One region of the Mesorhizobium sp. M1A.F.Ca.IN.022.07.1.1 genome, then DNA from elsewhere that is predicted to be linked to it. Evidence: predicted binding sites of a transcription regulator. Region 1 holds the regulator's gene; the other holds the start of a gene.
The links. The regulator LexA, encoded in region 1, represses DNA repair genes until DNA is damaged. The targets are predictions, from matches to a motif close to TGTTCNNNNTGTGTTCNG.

Region 1 (3,204 bases):
GCGAAAATATTGCCGACCACATCAGAAGCACCGTCGGCGGACCCGAAGGCGAAATTGCCGCCGCACTGATCGTCGGCGTGCGCGCCGGCATTCCGGAGGACATCAACGAGGCGATGCGGCGGACCGGCATCTATCACATCATCTCGATTTCGGGCCTGCACATGGCGCTGGTCGCCGGCACGGTCATGCTTCTGCTGCGCGGCGCCTTTGCGCTGTTCCCGGATTTTTCGTCACGCCGGCCGGTGAAGAAATATGCCGCGGCAATCGCGCTTATGTCGATCGCCGCCTATCTCGTCATCTCCGGCGTGGTGGTCGCCGCCGAGCGAAGCTTCATCATGCTGGCCGTCATGCTTATCGCCGTGCTTTTCGACCGCGCCGCGCTGACGATGCGCAACTTGGCGATCTCGGCCATCGCTGTCATCCTGGTGTCGCCGCATGAAGTGGTTGGCCCGAGCTTTCAGATGTCGTTCGCGGCAACCGCCGCCCTTGTCGGCGCCTATGCCGGCTGGTCCGACTACCGCGCCGGCAAGGTGAGAGCGCCGCCGGCAAAGCGTTCGTTCCTGCGGTTCATGTCGCACAAACTGGCAGTCGGAGTAGGTGGTGCCGCGATGACGTCGATCATTGCCGGAAGTGCCACAGCGCTGTTTGCCATCTGGCATTTCCAGCGCGTCTCGCCGCTTAGCCTGCTGGCCAATCTCGCGATCATGCCGATCGTCACGATCGTGATGTTTCTCGCCGTCGCCAGCGCGGTCATGATGCCGTTCGGCTTCGACGGGCCCTTCCTCTATTTGATGGGCAAGGACCTGGCGGCGATGATCGCGATCTCAGCTTGGATTTCGGAGTGGTCGCCGGTCGATGCCGTGGGCATGATCTCGATCCATTCGGTGCTGCTGGCGACGATCGCGCTCGTCATCGCCACGATGGCGACTACGTGGCTCAGGCTGGCCGCAATTCCTTTCGCTGCCGCGGCCGTCATGATCATCCCGCAGGTGCGCACGCCGGACCTGCTGATCTCGGAGGACGCGCATCTGGTGGCGATGCCGATCGGCGGCGGCGAACTCGCCATCAATCGCGCCCGCTCCAACGAGTTCACCACCGATAACTGGAAACGTGCGCTCAAGGCCGAAACGATCGTGCCGCCGGAGACATTCGCCAAGGGCACGCTGGACTTGGCCGATCCAGTCGACCTGCCGCCTGGATCGCCCTTTTACTGCACGGGCGATCTCTGCATTGGCCGGCATCCATCAGGCGCGATCGTCGCGCTCGCCGAAAAACGCGAAGCTGCCCGGCCTGCCTGCGACTTCGCAGACCTCATCGTCATCAACGACGCCACGGCCTACAATCCCTGCCGCGATCCGCGTGTCCTCGTTGTCACCAAGCGGCAGCTCGCGCGCGACGGCAGTGCCGCCGTCTTCTTCGATCCGCAATCGGCGACGGCGCGAGCAACCATTCAATACGCCGTCGAAAAACCGTACCGCCCTTGGCACGAACAGCGGCGCTACTCGCGTGAGGCGAGGGGGTTGGCGCCTTACAAGAAGCCCGAGAAGCCGAAAGCCAAGCCGCAGCCCCCTCAGTAGCGGCGGATGAGCCCGACGAGCTTGCCCTGAACCTTCACGCGATCGGGACCGAAGATGCGCGTCTCATAGGCCGGATTGGCAGCCTCGAGCGCGATGGAGGCGCCCTTGCGGCGGAAGCGCTTCAGCGTCGCCTCCTCGTCATCGACCAGCGCCACGACGATCTCCCCGGGGCTCGCAGTGCTGGCGTTGCGGATGATGACCGTGTCGCCGTCGAAGATGCCGGCCTCGATCATCGAGTCGCCTTTGACCTCGAGCGCGTAGTGCTCGCCGCCCGCGATCATGTCCGGCGGCACTGTGATCGAATGCGTCTGGTGCTGGATGGCGTCGATCGGCACGCCGGCGGCAATGCGACCCATCACCGGGATGGAGACGGCTGAAACGGCGTCGTCGTCATTGCTGGGCGTCGGCGTGCGGGCGGGCGCCGCGGGTTTGATCTGGCGGCCGAGATTGCCTTGGCCGCCCTGGATGACGCTCGGCGAGAACTTCTTCGCCGCATTGAGGCCGGGCGCGATCGAGTCAGGTAGGCGCAGCACTTCAAGGGCACGCGCCCGGTTCGGAAGCCGGCGAATGAAACCGCGCTCCTCCAGCGCCGTGATCAGGCGGTGGATGCCCGATTTCGAGGCAAGGTCGAGCGCTTCCTTCATCTCATCGAAAGACGGCGGAATGCCGCTTTCCTTGAGCCGTTCATGGATGAACATCAGCAGTTCATGTTGTTTGCGCGTCAGCATGGCGGCCCCCATGGGTTCTGAAACCAGAATCAGAAAAACAAACCCAGAACAAACACTATCTGTTCCAGTTGTGTTCCGCAACCGTTTAAAGTTTAGTGAATGTGTTGACGTTTTGTTCAGCGTAACATCAGAACGCTGCATTCCTCGCCGGCTTCAGCCGCCGGTGCGAAGGGTTGGCGCACGATCAGGCCATTGGCATCGGCGAGCATCCTCAACATCGAGGAATCCTGGATGCCGCACGGTGTTGCGATCAACGCCCCCGCATCTTCGCGGACCACGGCGCGCACATAGTCCTGCCTGAGATCGTTGGCGTGCATTGCGACGCCTAACCGGGCCGTGCGGATTTCCTGACGGCAGGACCGGCCGCCCAGCCGCGCCAGAAGCGGCTTCAGGAACAGCTGCGAGCAGACCAGGCTTGCGACCGGATTGCCGGGCAGGCCGATGCAGCGAATGTCGCCGAGCCGGCCAAACATCAGCGGCTTGCCGGGACGCATGGCGATCTTCCAGAAGTCGAGCTGCATGCCTTCGCCGGTCAGCACGTCATGGATCAAGTCGTGGTCGCCGACGGAGGCGCCGCCAAGCGTGACGATGACGTCGGCGCCGGCCTTGACCGCCTTCTTGACCAGGGCCGCGATCGCGTCCTTGCGGTCGGCGGCGATGCCGAGGTCGAGCGCGCGCGCGCCGACCGACTGGGCCGTAGCTGTGACGCCACAGGCATTCGACGAGATGATCTGGTCGGGGCCGAGCGCGCTGCCCGGCGGCAGCAATTCATCGCCGGTGGCGATGATGGCGAGCAGCGGCTGCCGCACCACGTTGAGACTCGGATGGTTGGCCGATGCCGCCAGCGAAAGCGCCGCCGGATCGAGCTGGCGGCCTTTTTCGAGGAGCAGGTCGCCCTC
Region 2 (3,204 bases), on a different contig from region 1:
AGCCCATGCACACCGTCGACACCGGGCAGGAGATGTACTGCATGGTGTCGTAGATGGCGAAGCCGCTGGTCACCACGCCGCCCGGCGAGTTGATGTAGATCGATATCTCCTTGTCGGGATGGTCCGATTCCAGCGACAGGAGCTGCGCGCAGACCAGCGCCGACACGCCGTCATTGATCTCACCGTTGATGAAAACGATGCGTTCGCGCAGCAGCCGCGAGAAAATGTCGAAGGCGCGTTCGCCGCGGCTCGACTGCTCGATCACCATCGGCACGAGATTGGCAAAGGCGCTCATCGCAGATCTCCTCGGTTCTTTGGTCAAGCCGCGCGCAGCATCATGCTTGGCGCGTTGGCGGCAGCTGGGCTCTTGCGCGCGTGGAGCGAAATCCCGCAGCCGGCGCCGGAAACGGCGACGACAGGTTGCGCGACCGTCGCGAAACCATCATGGACGATGCTGAGATGCGTGCCGCCGGAAACCGTGCGCGCGAGCGTGAAGGTGACAATGCTGTCGAAGATGGGGCCGTCGAATGCCGGTAGCCGGTCGGCAGCGTCCACGCCCGGTCGCTCACGCCAGGAATAGCGCAGCAGCTTGCCGGGCTCGGCCTCGAGCACTTCGCACTCGATCGGCGCGTTTGGTCCGGCAAAGGCAAAGCGCTCACCGATCGCTGGCTTGATGTCGTTGGGCATCAGCCAAGCGGCGAGCAGTTCCGGCTCGGTGAGCGCCCGCCAGACTTTTTCCGGCGGATCGGCAAGCTCGCATTCGAAGCTGAGCGGCGCGTTGGCCGCTGCTGGGTGTTTGGTAATCGTCATTGGTCCATTTCCTTCAGAACCCTCTTCAAACGCTCGATGCGCTCCGGCCAGAAGGCGCGGTAGCGTTCGATCCAGCCGAGCAAGGGATCGAGCCCTTGAGGGTCGGCGCGGTAATAGGCGTTGCGGCCCGCGCGCCGCTCGATCACCAGTCCGGCGCCGCGCAGCACGGCAAGATGCTGCGAGACGGCCGGCTGCGACACGCTCACGCCGGCGCGCAGCTCGGACACCGTCAATTCGCCGGCCGCGAGCCGCTCGTAGACGGCCCGGCGTGTCGGATCGGCCAGGGCCCGGAAAATCTCTGCTTCGATCATGCACAAAGCATAAGTCGATACTTATTGGTTTGGCAAGCGCCGTTTTAGGCCGTCCAGCGTCTCACCGGCTCCGCCGCTCCGTCGAAGCTTGCCTCGAAGATTGGCGATGCGAGCACGGCATGGATGTGAAGCGTGCCGGAAGCTACGTTTCGAAAGCCATGCTTACGGTGCGCGGGAATGATCAGGGACTGCCCGGCGGCAAGCACGGCCCGTCGGTCGTCGACCCACATTTCGGCTTCGCCGGCAATCACCGTCAGTACTTCCTCGACTTTGTGCGCATGCGTTGGTGCGCCGCTACCCGGTCCGACCCACTGCTCGAATATGCAAAGGCCCGCCGCGCCATTGGCGGCGGCAACATGCATGCGGGTTTCGACCCCGGCGCGCCACGTTTCGCGCGGCTGATCCTCATGCGAAACAACGTTCATTCCGATATCCCCCTTGTTTCCTGCCCAGGAATACTACCTGTTGCTGACATTCCTTGACAGAAACAGCGGTCAAGACTAGAACGAACAGAGAACAAAAACATTGTGGGAAAAGCCAGCCTTCGCGGGCATGGGCGAACCGCAGGCTGTAAGGTGAGCGACTTAAAATTTGTTTCGGATGAGCGCGGAGAAGTACGATGGCGGGTAGCGTCAACAAGGTCATTCTGGTCGGCAATCTCGGGGCGGACCCTGAAATCCGCCGCCTGAATTCGGGCGACCCGGTCGTCAACATCCGCATCGCCACGTCCGAAAGCTGGCGCGACAAGAATTCCGGGGAGCGCAAGGAAAAGACGGAGTGGCACAATGTCGTCATCTTCAACGACCAGCTCGCCAAGGTGGCGGAGCAGTATTTGAAGAAGGGCATGAAGGTCTATGTCGAGGGCCAGCTGCAGACGCGCAAATGGCAGGACCAGACCGGCAACGATCGCTACACGACCGAGGTCGTACTGCAGAAATTCCGTGGCGAGCTGCAGATGCTCGACGCGCGCGGCGAAGGCGGCGGCCAGGTCGGCAGTTATGCCGGCGGCAACAGCCGGGGTTCCGATTTCGGCCAGTCGGGTCCGAACGAAGGCTTCAGCCGTGGCGGCGGTGGCGGTTCCAGGGGCGGTGGCGGTGGTTCATCGCGCGAGCTGGATGACGAGATTCCGTTCTGAAGGTCTCGCAATCGTCGTTTGAGGGGAAGGCGCGATGTCGCTCGGATCGTTGCTGACAGCGCCTCCTCCCATTCCATGGCACGCGTTCGCCGCCTTCGCCGCGCTGGCGATAGGCGGGGCGCAACTGGCATTGCCGAAAGGCACGACACGCCACCGCGTCTTGGGCTATGCCTGGGCAGCGCTGATGCTGGTCGTCGCCGTCTCGAGCTTCTGGATCCAGCAGATACGCCTGATCGGGCCGTTCAGCCCGATCCACATCCTGTCGATCCTGGTGGTTGTCACCGCCCCGCTGGCGGTCTGGTATGTGCACACCCATAAAGTGGCCGCGCATCGCAGCGTCATGATCAAGCTCTACCTATTTGCGCTGATCGGCGCCGGCATCTTCACGTTGGTGCCCGGCCGCATCATGCACACGGTCGTATTCGGCCAATAAACAATTTCGAGCGAAAGTGCGCCGCGGTTTTCCGTCCGGAATTGCCTATAGTTGATAGTTGCGGCGATAGTCCGCTTGCAAAGCAGCGTCTAAGGAAGATCATCGTGAAAGCACGCGTCAAATGGGTTGAGGAACGCACCTTTGTCGGCGAGTCCGGCAGCGGTCACAAAGTCGTGCTGGGCACGGCGCGTGGGCCGGAAGGCCGGACGCCAGGGCCGAGCCCAATGGAGCTGGTGCTGATCGGCACCGGCGGCTGCTCGGCCTATGACGTGGTCCATATCCTCGAAAAAGGTCGCGAGGCGGTCGAGGACTGCGTGGTCGAGCTGGACGCGGATCGTGCCGAGACGGAACCGCGCGTCTTCACCCGCATCCACATGCATTTCATCGTCAAGGGTCGCGCGATGTCGCACGACAAGGTGAAAAGGGCGATCGACCTGTCGATCGAGAAATACTGCTCGGCCACCGCGATGATGGCCAAGACGGCGGCCGTCACGCATGATTTCGAGGTGGTCGAT

Region 2: a site for LexA is predicted at 1,623-1,640, ahead of EOA75_RS19615 (single-stranded DNA-binding protein). Genes of this name have one in related genera too.

Annotation. Positions count from the first base shown of each region.
Region 1 covers NZ_RZST01000125.1:27-3,230, reverse strand. Annotated here, with positions in the region: gene EOA75_RS15945 (ComEC/Rec2 family competence protein) at 1-1,577, shown strand, start outside; gene lexA (transcriptional repressor LexA) at 1,571-2,305, opposite strand; partial or broken gene EOA75_RS15935 (molybdopterin molybdotransferase MoeA) at 2,422-3,204, opposite strand, start outside.
Region 2 covers NZ_RZST01000179.1:1,567-4,770, reverse strand. Annotated here, with positions in the region: gene EOA75_RS19635 (ATP-dependent Clp protease proteolytic subunit) at 1-295, opposite strand, end outside; gene EOA75_RS19630 (SRPBCC domain-containing protein) at 319-810, opposite strand; gene EOA75_RS19625 (metalloregulator ArsR/SmtB family transcription factor) at 807-1,121, opposite strand; gene EOA75_RS19620 (cupin domain-containing protein) at 1,166-1,483, opposite strand; gene EOA75_RS19615 (single-stranded DNA-binding protein) at 1,741-2,256, shown strand; gene EOA75_RS19610 (DUF2306 domain-containing protein) at 2,291-2,689, shown strand; gene EOA75_RS19605 (OsmC family protein) at 2,794-3,204, shown strand, end outside.